DNA from 2 places in the Ardenticatena maritima genome. Region 2 is predicted to be linked to the other one. Evidence: riboswitches for the same ligand, from Rfam matches in the RefSeq annotation. Region 2 holds a riboswitch; the other holds the start of a gene.

Region 1 (7,694 bases), on a different contig from region 2:
CGATGACATGGCGACCATTTTCGATAAGCCGCAAGATCTGGTCTATGGCGTTGTAGTCAGCGTTGTCGAGGACGTAGCTCTTGTTGCGCAGGCGGGTCAGTTTGCGGTGCAGGGCTTGCAGTGAGCCGGCATGCCCGCCGATTTCATCAGCAAATGTTTTCACCTCCTCGGGATCCAGGGCGAGGAAAGCGCTCACCCAGCCTTCACCAAATGCGCGTTCAAGTTGGGCGATGTTGGTTTCGGTAGTGCCTTTGGGCAACCCCAACTCATCTTGCAGCAGCAAAATATCGCCGCTTTCGATGTGGTTCAGACCGATGACGATGTTTCCATCCACGTTCGAGGTCTTGTTTTCATCGAGGGAATAGACGGCGACGCGACTACTGCCGAAGAGGTCGCGCAAGCCTTTCACCCAGTCGCCGCTTTCGGATTGCTGGCTGGTAGCGTATTCGCCGTGCATGTCGAACACGAGCGAGACCGCCACGTCTTTCCAGATGATACCGCTCAGCAAAAGGCGCGTGAGGAAACTTTTCCCCGTGCCTGTGCTCCCAAAAATCCCCGTTGAACGTTCGACAAGGCGGCGCAGGTCCACACAGACGTCAATCTCCATGGTGAGCGGCTTGCCCAGCGCAAAGAACGTAGATTGCGGGTCGTCGCGCTCCTCCCCGAAGACGAGCACAAAATCTTCGGGGCGGGCTTCCACCATGTGGGCGAAGTGCATGGGAATGGTCTTCACCGGGCGGGGAGGCTGCACCTCATCCACGATGGCGTTTTCGGGCAGGCGTTCGATCATCAGCGCCGGCTTGATTTCGGCGACGGCGTATCCCGCTGTGCCGCGGATAATGCGCTGGGCGAATGGTGAGAGATGACGCGGCGGCACGACCATGAGACGGTTGTCGGTGGCGTGCAGGCGCACGTTTTGCACGGTGCCAAAATAGCGGTAGCGGTCGCCTTCAAGGACGCAAAAACTGCCAACAGGCACGTCCTCGGTGTTGATGTCAGGTTCCAGGCGAACGTCCAGCCCGTCCAGAAAGGTGCCGCCGGTGACACTCCCCAGTATTTTGCGCTTCATCTTCTTGCTCCTTGCCAAACCGTTTGGGATGGGGTGTATGATACGCGAAGTATGCGACAAATCAATGTCATTGTGCGGCGAAAAGTGGCGATTGTAATGTTCTTTGTAATACTTTTCTGGTAGAGTAGGACATGCCTCCGAGAAACACGGTTGGTTGGGGGGGGATGATGCACTGAGAGCGCGAGCCCACTCGGTGCATCACAAAAAGGTCACCGCGCAAGCGGTGGCCTTTTTGTTTTCGCTCTACGTTGCTGTTTGGTGCTTTGCATCACTCCGCATACACTTTGGGCGCACACGAACAATCGAAGACAACATGCACCACTGCTGGGGGTGCCGCGTCAGTGGCTGAGACTCGCTTGGGCGAGAACCCCTTGAACCTGATCCGGGTCATGCCGGCGGAGGGAAGCAGGGTGCCAATGGGTTCACCCGGCGGCATCATGCTTCCGGGTGTTTTTGTTGTCTATGCGAGCCCACGTGTGCAGACCAACGAGCATGTATGGCAAGGAGGAGTTTCTATGCGTACCAAATGGTGGTTGTGGAGTCTGTTGTGGGTGCTGGTGATGGCGGTTTCGGCATGCGGCGGAGAAAGCACGCCGACGGCGGAGCCGACAGTGCAGGAAGAAGCCGGCGGCGAGACGCAGACGAACGAGCCGCGTGTCGTTCGCTTGCTGACGCACGATAGTTTCAGCGTGAGCGAAGAGGTGTTGGCGGCGTTTGAAGCCGAACACAACGCCACGATCGAATTTGTGAAGGGGGGCGACGCGGGGACAACGCTCAACCAGGCTATTTTGAGCAAGGAAAACCCCCTCGCCGATGTGATTTTCGGCGTGGATAACACCTTCTTCAGCCGCGCGATTGACGCCGACATTACAGAACCGTACACCCCCGCGGGGTTGGAACACGTTCCTGACGACCTCAAACTCGACCCGCAAAATCGCCTTGTGCCGATTGATTGGGGCGATGTCTGCCTGAACATTGACAAGGCGTATTTTGCGGAGAACAACCTGCCCAAGCCGCAAACCCTGCGCGACCTGACGAAGCCTGAATACAAGGGGTTGACGGTGGTTGAGAACCCGGCTACGTCATCGCCTGGGTTGGCGTTTATGCTGGCGACGATTGGCGCGTTTGGCACGGAAGGCGAGTACACCTGGGAAGATTTCTGGCGTGAGATGCGCGCCAACGATGTGTTGGTGACGGACGGCTGGGAAGACGCCTACTATGGGCAGTTTAGCGGCGGCAGTGGTGAAGGGACACGCCCCATCGTGGTCAGTTATGCGACCAGCCCGGTGGCGGAAGTGTACTTTGCCGACCCGCAACCCGAAGAACCGCCCACCGAAGCCATCATTGCTGATAACACCTGCTTCCGCCAGATTGAATTTGCGGGCTTGCTGAAAAACGCCGCCAATCCGGAGTTGGGCAAAGCCTTGCTCGATTTCATGCTCTCGCCCACGTTCCAGGAAGATATCCCGTTGCAAATGTTCGTCTTCCCGGCGCGGCCAGACGTGGAATTGCCCGAGGTGTTTGTCAAGCATGGCAAGGTGGCGGAAAAGCCCGCCGTGGTTCCGCCGGAAGCAATCGAACAACACCGCGAAGAGTGGATCGAACGCTGGACCGAGATTGTCCTGCGCTGAACGGGAACACGTCGGTATGAAAAAACGGCACGGGGGCGCCCCCGTGCCGTTTTCTTTCGGCTGGCAAAGGCGACTACACAATCAGCGGTTCGCGATATTCGCCCCACACCTCGCGCAGGACGTCCATCATCTCTTGCAACGTGGCGTACTCCTTCACCGCTTCGATGATGGGGTACATGAGATTGACGTCGTCGCGTTGGGCGGCTTGGCGCAGTTCGGCAAGCCGCTGGCGCACAGCGCGGTTGTCGCGCGTGCGGCGCACTTCGTTCAGGCGGCGCACCTGGCGCTCATAGCCGGCTTCGTCCATCTTCAAGATGGGGATTTCGACTTCTTCGGCCATCGTGTATTCGTTGACGCCGACGATAATGCGCCGCTTGGTTTCAACTTCCCATTGGAATTGCGCCGACGCTTCGGCGATTTCGCGCTGGAAGAAGCCCTGTTCGATAGCGGGCAACACACCGCCGATTTCTTCAATGCGGCGGAAGTAGTCGTAGGCTTGCCGCTCAACTTCGTTCGTGAGCGCTTCCACAAAGTAGGAACCGCCCAGCGGGTCAACCGTGTTGGTGACGCCGCTTTCATGCGCGATGATTTGTTGCGTGCGGAGCGCCACCGTCACCGCGGCTTCGCTCGGCAGTGCCAGCGCTTCGTCCATGGAGTTGGTGTGCAGGCTTTGCGTGCCGCCCAGCACAGCCGCCAGCGCTTGAATGGCCACGCGCGCGACGTTGTTCAGCGGCTGTTGCGCCGTCAGGCTGACGCCCGAGGTTTGCGTGTGGAAGCGCATGAACCACGACCGCGGATTCTTGGCGCCAAAGGTTTCGCGCATTTCACGCGCCCAAATGCGGCGGGCGGCGCGGAATTTGGCGATTTCCTCGAAAAAGTCGTTGTGCGCGTTGAAGAAGAAGGAGATACGCGGCGCAAATTCGTCAATATCCAGCCCGCGCTCAAGCGCCCAGCGGACATATTCAAAGCCGTCGCTCAGCGTGAACGCCAGTTCTTGCACGGCGGTGCTGCCGGCTTCGCGAATGTGGTAGCCGGAGACGGAGATGGGGTTCCACTTGGGCATTTCTTTCGCGCCAAATTCGATGGTGTCGGTCACCAGGCGCATGGATGGTTCGGGCGGGAAGATGAATTCTTTTTGGGCGATGTACTCTTTGAGAATGTCGTTCTGGATGGTGCCGCCCAGTTTGTGGCGGGGAATGCCCCGTTTTTCAGCAGCGACGATGTACATCGCCCAGATGATGGCGGCAGGGCTGTTGATGGTCATCGAGGTGGTGATTTTGTCCAGCGGCAGCCCATCAAGCAGGATTTCCATGTCGCGCAGGGAACTGCACGCCACGCCGCAAATGCCAAATTCACCTTCGGCGTGTGGGTCGTCGGTGTCGTAGCCGTAGAGCGTGGGCAGGTCGAACGCAATCGAAAGCCCGGTTTGCCCCTGTTCGAGCAGGTACTTGAAGCGGGCGTTGGTTTCCTCGGCACTCCCAAAGCCCGCAAACATGCGCATGGTCCAGAGGCGGCCGCGGTGCATGGTGGCGTGGATGCCGCGGGTGAAGGGGTATTCGCCGGGAAAGCCGAGCGATTGCTCGTAGTCCATGTCGGCAAGGTCGAGCGGGGTGTACAGGCGCTTGATGGGCACACCCGACATGGTGCTAAAATCGGGATAGCGTTCGGGGAAGCGGGAGATGCTTTTCTGGACGGTGGTTTCTTCCCACTGCTTCTCGTGTTCGGCAAGGCGTTCAAGGGCTTCTTGGTTGAACAGGTTCATGGCTCACTCCTTTGTGATATGTCATCTTTTGGTTGTTGGGCTTCGCTTCACGCAACGCAACAGGCTCGTTGGCTTACGTCCATTCTGCTCCGCCTAGAATGGCTTGACGTATCCACCTTGTCAAAAAGTCGGCGGTCTGCGGCGTGAGGATGGGAATATCGTGCCCGGTGCGGGGCAACAAACGCAATGTTTTGGGTTCAACAGCGCGCTCGTAGAGCGCCAGCGCCGACTCAGGCGCGATGAGCGGATCCCATTCCCCATGAATGAAGAGCACCGGTTCGCGGATACGGTGCACCACGTCCACAGGCGGAATGCTGATGCGCAGTGCGCCAATGCGCGTACCGCGCCCCATTTCGGCGGCGACGCGCCCCAGCCGTGTTTTGAAGAGCAGGCGCAAGCCGAGTGAGGCGGTGCTGCTCCGCATGTAGCGCAGGTGCGCGACCGCGCCGATGGTGGCGACGCCGTCCACGCCGCCCAACAGCGCCGCATGCAGCAGAACCGCCGCGCCCCCCATGCTACTGCCAACGGTGATGATGCGGTGGTAGCCTTGTCGGCGTGCATACGCAACCACGGCTTCGACGTCCAGCACTTCAAGTTCGCCAAAGGTGGCTCGCCCGCCGCTTTCGCCATGCCCGCGGAAGTCGAACGCGATGGCGTCGAAATGCGTGGCGAGATGTTCCACAAAGGCGGGAACGGCGCGATGATATTTGTTGCTCAGAAAGCCATGAGCGTAGATCACCACTGTGTCGCTTTGGCGGCGCAAATGAACGCCCGCGATGGAAACGCCGTCGCGGGTGGTGGCGCGAAAGGGTGTGTGCGGCGTCTCGTAGGCGTGGTTGATGGTGCGCAAAACCAGTTGTTTGCTCCGTTTGGCGAGGCGTTCACCAATCACATGGGCTCCTGGCGCACGTTTCATCGGGCTACGCTTCCATTGTAGAGAGAGAAGGGAGAAAATTCAAGCCTCTGCGCTCAATGGCACGTTGCAGTGCCGTGCAGACGTTGAACGTTGCGCTTTCTTATGCTAAAATGGGCAACGCTCAGGTAGAACATTCAGATTGATGAAGTGAGGTGCAATGACAGACGTGAAACACCAACAAACGGATGCTGATGCGGCCGCCATTGCGCGTATCGCAGTAGATGCTGCGGAAGACCGCAAAGGGAGCAACATTGTCTTGATTGATGTGCGTGGGCGTTCGCCCATTACCGATTACTTTGTCATCGCCACTGGCGAAAGCGACCGACAGTTGCGCGCGCTTTCCAAAGCGATTGAAGACCGCTTGCGCGAAGATGTGGGCGCGAAGCCTTTTCATCGTGAGGGCGAAGCGGAAACCGGCTGGATTTTGCTGGACTACGTGGATGTGATTATTCACCTGTTCTCGCCCGAACAGCGCGCCTATTACCAACTGGAAACGTTGTACGAAGATGCGCCGGTGGTGCTGCGCATTCAGTAACGTTTGACGCCATGCAAAACGCCCCTCGATGTGAGGGGCGTTTTTTTGTGTGCGGTGGGGATTATTCGTAAATCCAGGTGTCGGTGTTGCGCGTGTAGGCGCAAATTTCGTCTTCGCTGAACCAGAGCGACGTTTCAAACGCCGCCGTTTCCGGACCATCCGAGGCGTGCACAATGTTGCGCCCGATGTCCATGGCAAAATCGCCGCGAATCGTGCCCGGCGCGGCGTCCACGGGGTTGGTGGCGCCGACGGTGTTGCGCACGGCTTTGATGGCGTTCTTCCCTTCCACAATCATCACCACGACGGGGCTGGATGTGATGTAGTCAATCAGCCCATCGTAGAAGGGTTTGCCTTTGTGCACAGCGTAGTGCTGTTCCGCCAGTTCGCGGCTCACGTTCATCATTTTCAGCGCCACCACTTTCAAGCCGCGCCGTTCCAGGCGGCTGATGACTTCACCGGTCAGCCCACGCTGAACGCCGTCCGGTTTGACGATGACAAGTGTGCGTTCCATTGGTCTGTTCCTCCTTCTCTGTCTCTCAGAATGACTTGATACGGGTCTGGTCTTGCTCAGCGAAGTGGTCTGGCGCGTTCGTACTGCCTGGGCCAGTCCACGTCGTAGCCAAGGGTGTGCGCGGCGCGCAACGGCCAGTGCGGGTCGCGCAAGAGTTCGCGCCCCAACGCCACCAGGTCGGCTTGCCCCGTGCGCACAATGTGGTCGGCTTGCTCGGGGGCGGTGATAAGCCCCACCGCCATGGTGGGCACACCTGTGGCTTGCCGAATACGCGCGGCAAAGGGCGTTTGGTAGCCTGCGCCGACGACGTCGGGCGGGGGTGGTGTTGGGGTGATGCCGCCCGACGAGCAGTCAATCACGTCTACACCGCGCCGTTGCAGTTCGGGCGCCAGTTGCACAAAATCCTCCACCTGCAAGCCCCCCTCGACCCAATCGGTGGCCGAGATGCGCACAAAAAGCGGCTTTTCTTCCGGCCAGACGGCGCGCACAGCCTCCACGATGCGGAACAAGAGACGGGCGCGCCCCCACAAATCGCCGCCGTACTCGTCGGTGCGGTGGTTGCTGATGGGCGAAAGAAACTCATTCAGCAGGTAGCCGTGCGCGCTGTGAATTTCCACCACGTCAAACCCGGCCTGCAAGGCGCGGCGGGCGGCGGCTTGCCAGGCGGCGATGAGCGCCTCGATTTCGTCCACCGTCAGCGCATGTGGGGTTGCCCACCCTTCGGCGAAGGGGATGGCGCTGGGGGCGACGATGGGTTGGGGACCAAACCCCCGCGCCCGTGAAAAGGCTTTTCGCCCGGCGTGGGCGAGTTGAATGCCCACCGCCGCACCGTGGGCGTGGCAAAAGTCCACAATGCGCGCCAGCGGCGCAATCTGGGCGTCGTCCCACAAGCCCAAATCGTTTTCGCTGATGCGCCCGCGCGGCTCAACCGCTGTGGCTTCGGTGATGATCAGCCCACAGCCGCCAACCGCCCGCGCGCCCAAGTGCACCAGATGCCACTCGGTGGCGCACCCGTCGGATTCCGCCGAGTACATGCACATGGGCGACATGACAATGCGATTGCGCAGCGTAAGACCGCGCAGGGTATAGGGCGCAAACAAGTGCGCAGACATACGCTTTGACTCCTTTCAAGTCGCAATGGCGGGAGTAGTACACTCAATTTTGTGAAAGCGTCAAGCCGCTCCCACTCTGTGAACAAAGGCACAAATGGGAACGATACCAAACTTTGCGTTCCCCCACATTCCGCATACCATGGCTTTGTTTTCTTGCA
Region 2 (7,694 bases):
ACCGCCGCCAACAATCGCAATGCGTGACATAGGTTCCTCCCTTTCGTCACTATTTGGTTGAAGAAACAAGGGCGCGGCTCGCGCCACGCCCTTGTGCGTTCAGACCACGGGAATATCCGCCGAGATCACCTGTTCAAATGACTTTCCTTGCTTCAACACCGCTTCCACCAGGTTCATCGGGCAGAATGGACCGCACATGCTGCACGCCTTGGTGCGCGTGCCCCGCTCATGATAGAGGCGGCGGGCTTCGTCGGGGTAGAGCGCCAGGGCAAACTGACGTTCCCAATCAAGGCGGTAGCGCGCTTCGCTCATGGCGCGGTTGCGTTCCAAATCCGCCTGGCGACCACGCGCCACGTCGGCGATGTGCGCCGCCAGTTTGAACGCGATGACGCCCTCGCGCACGTGTTCGGGTGTAGGCAAGCCCAGGTGCTCGGCGGGCGTCAGGTAGCAGAGCATGTCCGCCCCATGCCAACCCGCCAGCGCGCCGCCAATCGCGCCGACGATGTGGTCGAAGCCCGCCCCTGTGTCAATGGGGAGCATGCCCAGGATGTAGAACGGGGCATGGTTGGTCAGTTTCTTCTGAATCTGCACGTTCGTCTGAATCTCGTTCAGCGGAATGTGACCGGGACCCTCCACCATCGCCTGCACGCCGGCTTTGCGTGCCCGTTCCACCAGTTCACCAATCAGCAACAGTTCTTGAATTTGGGCGCGGTCGGTGCTGTCGGCGAGACTTCCGGGGCGCAAACCATCACCCAGCGAAAGCGTCATGTCGTAAGTGCGGGCAATCTCCAAAAGGTCGTCGTAGCGTTCCCACAGCGGGTTTTCGCGTTCGTTTTTGAGCATCCACGCCGCCATCAGCCCGCCACCACGCGAGACGATCCCCGTCACACGTTCGCTGTGGCGGTAGCGCCGCAAGGTTTCCAGCGTGACGCCGGCGTGGACGGTGATGTAGTCCACCCCCTGGCGTCCATGTTCTTCAATCACCTCGAACAACTCATCGGCGGTCATGTCGAAGAAACTCTTGCGTGCCGCGGCGCGGAATTCGGCTTCGTAGATGGGCACCGTCCCCAGCGGAACCGTCGCCACGTCGAGAATGCGCTGGCGGATGGCGCGCAAATCGCCCCCGGTGGAAAGGTCCATGATGGTATCCGCGCCGTACTGGATGGCGACGCGCGCCTTTTCGACTTCTTCATCGGGGTTCACGTAGTCGTAAGACGTGCCCAGATTGGCGTTGACTTTGACACGCATCCCTTCACCAATGGCGGTGAAGTGCGTCAGCGTTGTGTGGTTCGGGTTGGCGGGAATCACCACCCGACCAGCGGCGACAAGGTCGCGCACCGTTTCGGGGTCAAGCCCTTCTCGCGCGGCGACATACGCCATTTGTTCGGTGATTTTTCCCTGGCGAGCGGCTTCAAGTTGTGTGGGCATCTGGCACCTCCCTGGTTTGGTTGGTTGGCGCCGTCTCAGTGGGGGCGAACCGGTAGGGGCGTGCTGGGGCAACAAAAAACCGCCCCAGCGAGGGCGGTTGCAGACCAAACGTCAGGACTGCCTCCGTTTCCCTGCGCTGGCATGACCCAGATCAGGTTCGTAGGGTCGGTGGCGGATACGGCCACCCTCTCAGCCCGGCTCCCCGGACTCCCCTAACGGAGACGGCATATACAGTTGTCAAGGCAGGAGAATTGTAAACAAAGCCGACGCGCGGGCAAATTCGGCCTGTCTAGCGCTTCTCCGGTTGAGTGGCTTCCCCAAACACCAAAAGGCGCACGTCCGCCACGGGGGCGGGGGCTTTGGCGGCAAAGAGGAGTTGCACGGTGGCGATGTCGCCCGGCGGCACCGCCTCATGCGTGGTCAACGTTTCGACGGCCAGCGGACGCCCTTCGGCATCGTAGAGCGCTCCCACCACCCAAAGCGTGCCCAGCGGCGTTGCGGTTGCGTTGCGCACCTCGGCTTGCACGGCATACGCGCCAAACGTTGGGGGTTCTTGCGCGACTGTGATGGTGTAGGGCAAGGGTCCCTGCACGGCAGGCTCGGCGGCTCGCCCCGTGAACGTCACATCCCACGTAGTCCACTCAGGCGGCGGGGACGGCACCAACACTTCCAGCGGCATCTCGGCGGCGGCGGGCAAAAAGGGCAATGGGAGCGGCCATTCGGTTTCGGCAAGCACCGCGCCCTCGGCATCACGCAAGCGCACATGCGCCAGCACGTCGGCATAGGCGCGGTCATCAGTCGCCTGCACAACGCCGAGCAGATACAGCGTGCCGGTGGGGGCTGTGTAGGTGGTGGTGCGGGTGACGGTCAACGTGGCGAGCGCCGTATCCTCAGACGGTGCGGCGGCGGGCACGTGCGCGGCGGCATCGGGCGAGAGGCGAAAACTGGCAGCGATACTGTCCAGCACCGGTTCGACGGCTTCCCAATGCACGCTGGTGCTTTCTTGCACCAGCACCACCAGCAAAGGCCCCTGCACATCGAACAGGAGCCGCAAGCGCGCCTGTTGTTGGGGGTCGGGCACGGGAGAGGCGACTTCGACCGTGTACAAGCCGTTATGCGTGGTGATGGTAGGTTCCACCAGGGGGTAGAGCGTTTGCAAGAAGGCTTGCAGGTACGCGTCCGCCAGGGCGGGCAGATGGTCAGCGGCAAGCGGCGCACCCGTATTGATGATATTGACCAGGAAGCGCGCGGAGTGCAACGCTGTGGCGGGCGAATCGAAGCGCACCAGCACCTCGCGTTCATCGGAGAGGTCCTGCGCGAGCCAGCCAACCGGCAAGCGTAGCGAAAAGAGCCCGTCGGGATGGGTGTATGTTTCGGGCACCAGTTGAACATTGGGCGTGGGCGTCGGTGCGCGCGGCGTCGGCGAGGGGGTTGCCGTGGGCAAAGGGAACGGCGACGCGGTGGGCGTCGCCGTGGGCAACGGGCGTGATGTTGGTGAGGGTGTCGGCGTGGGCGATGGCGTCGGCGTACAGGCGGCCATCAGCCAGGCGAGTACAACCGCCAACACCGTCCAGAGGGCAGAACGGTTCATTCTTTGAGCGTGCGTGATGTTCGGGTTTGGATGGAGAGCGCCCCCATTTGGCGGCATTGGGCTTCAAACTCGGCAATCTGGTCATCGCGGTCGAGTTTGACCACCACCTTGTAGCGAACTTCTTCCGGCTCAACTTCGACCACAGGGGGCGGCCCAATCAGCGCGTTGCGTATGCGTTGCCATACCGAAAGTTTGGGACGCGCGGCACTGGCGCGCGGCACTTCATACAACAAAATCGCGTCAGAACGGGAGAGATTGAGCGTGCGAGCATGCGCCACAAGGGCTTCCGCCTTCTCTTTGTCATCAAATTCGGCCGTAATCACAGGCGGGTAGCGGTGTGTCAGATGGAGTAAGGCGTCGCCCACTTCGTCTTTGCCTTCCACAGTGTGTAAAGGCGGCAAAGCAAACGAATCAGGCGGTGTAGGGCGTCCCGGCAGAATGGTTTCCATTTCGGTTGGCATACGTTCTCCCCCTTGAGTGAGCAATCGGCGACCGGTTTTTTCATTTTACCTGCGCCAAAAAGCCGCGTCAAAGCCACGCGCGCCTTTTGTTTTTCCGCCGGAGCCCCATAGAATGCGCACCAGGTCAATCGCACGAGGAGCAACCATGCTACGCATAGAACACCTTGCGTTCACCTACCTGGGCGCCAAAGCGCCGGCGCTCAACGGTCTCGACGCCACGTTCCAACGTGGTGCAAAAGTGCTGGTGATTGGTGCGAACGGCGCCGGCAAAAGCACGTTTTTGGCGGCGGTGGCCGGCTTTGTGCCCCATTTCTTCCGCGGGGAGATGCACGGCGACATCCTGTTTGAAGGGCGCTCCCTGCGCGAAACGCCGCTGGCTGAGTGGGTAATGCGCGTGGGGCTTGTCTTCGCCAACCCATTCAACCAACTGAGCGGCGTTCGGCTGACGGTGTTTGAAGAAGTGGCGTTTGGGCTGGAAAACCTGGGCGTGCCCCCCGATGAGATTCGCCGCCGTGTTGCCGCAACACTCGAACACCTGGGGCTGAGCGACCTTGCCGAGCGGTCGCCTTTTGCTCTGAGCGGCGGACAACAACAGCGTGTGGCGATTGCCACCATTTTGGCGATGAACCCCCACGCGCTGGCGCTGGACGAACCCACCGCCCAACTCGACCCCCAAGGGGCGCGTGATGTCTTCGCCCTGCTTGCCGCGCTCGCCGAAGAAGAGCGGTATGTCCTCGCGGCAACCCAGCGGCTGGAATACGCCACGCCTGTGTTGCATGAGATGCTGGCGCTTCGTGAGGGGCGTTTGGCGGCGCACGCTCCGCTTCCGTCGGGAATGCACGCCGCCCCCGATGATGGGTGGGGGGTGCTTCTCCCCTTGCGCGTGCGCGCAGAGCGCCCAGGGTGGCGTCCCTGGCCGCACGACGCCCCGACGCTTGCCGATGAGGCGGTTGCCGCCGCCCCGCCCATGGGGATAGAAGCCCACGCTGTGCACTACACCTACCCCACGGGCGTGGAGGCGCTACGCGGCGTTTCCGTGCACGCCCAACCGGGGGAAGTGGTGGCGCTGATGGGGCAAAACGGCGCAGGGAAAACCACGCTCAGCAAGATGTTCATCGGGCTGTTGCGCCCCGACAATGGAACAGTGCGCGTGGGCGAGTGGGACGCCACAGCACGCGCCGCACACGAATTGGCGCACCGCGTGGGGTACGTGTTTCAGAACCCACATGACCAAATCTTCCACCGCCGCATTTGGGACGAAGTCGCCTATGGACCGCGCAATCTCGGGTTTCCCCCCGAACGCTTGCGGAGCGCGGTTGAGCGCGCCCTGGCGTTGTGCGGGTTGAGCGAGTACGCCGAGGTACACCCCTACGATATGCCGCTCAACCGCCGCCGCTGGGTGACCATTGCTGCCGCGCTGGCAATGGAAACACCCGTGCTCATCTTCGACGAACCGTCCGGCGGGTTCGACCGTGAAGACCTGTTGCGGCTCTATGCGCTCTTGCAGGCGTTGCGGCGGGCGGGGCGCACCGTGCTCCTCATCTCGCACGATGTCGGTTTTGTGGCGGAAATCGCCGACCGGGTCGTGGTCATGGCGCAAGGGCGCGTGCTTGCCGACGGCGCGCCGCATGAGGTGCTGACGGATGAAACGGTGCTCACCGCCGCCGCGCTGGACTGGCCGCCGGCAACTGCGCTCGCGCGGGAGATGGGATTCACAACACCAGTCGTGCGCGAGGCGGAGTTGCATACACTGATGCAGTAAGCAACACCAAAGGAGGCGAACGATGAGACTGCAAGGCGCTGTGGTCGTGATAACCGGTTCGACGCGCGGGTTTGGCAACACATTGGCGCGCATGCTCCTTGAAAAAGGGGCGCGTGTTGTCATTTCGGGGCGTTCACAAGAGACAGTGGATACCGTCGTCGCCACGCTTGCACAGCATGGTGACGTGAGCGGGCTGGCGTGCGACGTGCGCCACGCCGAGCAGGTGTACGCTCTGGCGAGGCATGCGCGCACCCACTTCGGGCGCATTGATGTGTGGGTCAACAACGCCGGCATTGCCACGTCCGCGGCGGGCGGCATTCTTGACTTTCCGCCGGACGTTGCCGAAACCATCTTTCAGGTCAACTGTCTGGGCACACTCCACGGCACACAAGCCGCAGTCGCCGTGATGAAACGCCAGGGCGGCGGCACAATCGTCAATCTCTACGGGCGCGGGAGCGATTTGCGCCCCGCCACCCCTTCGGGGCTTTACGGCGCCAGCAAGGCGTGGATTACCTCTTTTACACGCACCGCCGCCGCCGAATACAAACACGTGCCCATTCGGTTCATCGGGTTTAGTCCGGGGATGATGCTCACAGACATGCTCGACGTGCATGAAATTGTCGGCGATACCGTCGCCCCACAGATGCGCAACTACCCGCTTGTGCTGCAAGCCCTCGCCCATCCCCCCGAACGCCCGGCGGCGGAACTGGTGCGCCTTCTGGAAACGAACACCAAGCGCTTCGTTGAATATCGCTACATGAGCGGCTTGCGGCTGGCGCGCATGTTGGCGCACCTGGCATGGCTCCGTCTCACGCAAAAGGGGCGCACAACGCCCCCCACATGGCGACAACAACCCGCATTCGACCCGTGGCCGCACATTGCCGAAGAAGAGAGCGCCTGACAAAAACGTGCGACTTGCGATGCCAACGGCTCATGCTATGCTGAGCGCCGTCAAAAAGCGAACAGCACAACTGCTTGACCAACCCGATGAAGAAGGAGGGCTCATGCGAACACCGCTCATCGCCGCCAACTGGAAGATGCACAAAACCGTGCCCGAAGCCGTTGCCATGTTGCGCGACTTGCTCGACCGGCTGGGTGGACAAGCCCCCACCGACCGCCGCGTGCTGATTTGCCCCCCCTTCACGGCACTGAGCGCCGTGCGGGATGTGCTCGACGGCACCGGCATTTTCTGGGGCGCGCAAAACATGCACCCCGCCGAAGAAGGGGCTTTCACAGGGGAAATTTCCGCCCGCATGCTCACCGATTTGGGATGCTCCTACGTCATCATTGGGCACTCGGAACGCCGCCACATTTTCGGCGAAAGCGACGCCTTCATCAACCAAAAAGTGCACGCCGCGTTCGCCCACGGGTTGACCCCCATTCTGGCTGTTGGCGAAAAAATCGAACAACGCCGCGCCGGCGAGCATGAAGCCGTTGTCGAAGCGCAATTGGCGCAAGGGCTGGAAGGCGTGAGCGCCGAGCAAGCCCGCACGCTCGTCATTGCGTATGAACCTGTCTGGGCAATCGGCACCGGCGAAACCGCCACCCCCGAAGACGCCCAAGCCATGCACGCTTTTATCCGTGGCTGGCTGGCGGCGCGCTTCGGCGACGATGTCGCCCAACAGGTCATCATCCAGTACGGCGGCTCCGTCAAGCCCAACAACGTGGACGCGCTCATGGCGCAACCCGACATTGACGGCGCCCTTGTTGGCGGCGCATCATTGCACGCCGAAAGTTTTGCGCGTATCATCCAATTCCAGTAAAGCGCAAAGGCAAAGCCATTCGATGACCGAAGAATTCACCGTCCAACTTCCCTTCTTTGAAGGACCGCTCGACCTGCTGTTGCACCTCATCGAGCGGCGCGAACTGGATATTACCAAAGTCTCACTCGCCATGGTCACCGACGAGTACATGGCGTACCTGGCGGCGCTTGAACGCGTTGACCCGGGGCGCGTTGCCGATTTTCTCGTCGTCGCGGCGCGTTTGTTGTTGCTGAAAAGCCGCATGTTGCTCCCACAGGAACGCCAGGAAGAAGAAGAGGAAGAAGACGACGGCGAAGCCCTTGCGCGGGCGCTGGAAGCCTATCGCCAATTCAAGCAGATTGCCGAACTCCTTGCCGAACGTGAAGCGGCGGGGTTGCGCGCCTACGTCCGCGAAGCCCCGCCGCCCGACCTTGAACCCCGTTTGTCGCCCAACGGCGTCTCGGTGAACGATTTGCTCGCCGCCCTGCGCGATATTTTGCGCCAAAAACCCCCGCCGCCCGAATCTGTGGACAAGGTTGTGCGCCCTCTGCGCGTGACCGTCCGCCAACGCATTCGCACCCTGGCGGCGCGCCTGCGCCAGGGGGGGCGTTTCCGCTTCGAGGAACTGTTTGCCGGCGATGTTGACCGGCAAGACGTCATCGCCACGTTTCTGGCGTTGCTGGAAACGCTCAAACTCGGCTGGGCGCGTG

The links. A riboswitch is a leader RNA that binds a small molecule or an ion and turns the genes downstream of it on or off. The one in region 2 is predicted to bind thiamine pyrophosphate.
Region 1: it holds a riboswitch for thiamine pyrophosphate, as region 2 does, so the genes downstream of both, SE16_RS09140 (thiamine ABC transporter substrate-binding protein) here and thiC (phosphomethylpyrimidine synthase ThiC) in region 2, are expected to answer to the same signal.

The regions. Positions count from the first base shown of each region.
Region 1 is NZ_LGKN01000005.1:284,697-292,390, reverse strand. It holds gene SE16_RS09145 (ATP-binding protein) at 1-1,069, opposite strand, end outside; TPP riboswitch at 1,386-1,490, shown strand; gene SE16_RS09140 (thiamine ABC transporter substrate-binding protein) at 1,585-2,700, shown strand; gene SE16_RS09135 (acyl-CoA mutase large subunit family protein) at 2,774-4,462, opposite strand; gene SE16_RS09130 (alpha/beta hydrolase) at 4,536-5,354, opposite strand; gene rsfS (ribosome silencing factor) at 5,536-5,913, shown strand; gene ndk (nucleoside-diphosphate kinase) at 5,975-6,424, opposite strand; gene namA (NADPH dehydrogenase NamA) at 6,481-7,536, opposite strand.
Region 2 is NZ_LGKN01000004.1:591,048-598,741, forward strand. It holds gene thiO (glycine oxidase ThiO) at 1-30, opposite strand, end outside; gene thiC (phosphomethylpyrimidine synthase ThiC) at 100-1,428, opposite strand; TPP riboswitch at 1,540-1,652, opposite strand; gene SE16_RS16390 (hypothetical protein) at 1,718-3,019, opposite strand; gene SE16_RS07435 (hypothetical protein) at 3,016-3,480, opposite strand; gene SE16_RS07440 (ABC transporter ATP-binding protein) at 3,626-5,242, shown strand; gene SE16_RS07445 (SDR family oxidoreductase) at 5,265-6,143, shown strand; gene tpiA (triose-phosphate isomerase) at 6,247-7,005, shown strand; gene SE16_RS07455 (segregation and condensation protein A) at 7,028-7,694, shown strand, end outside.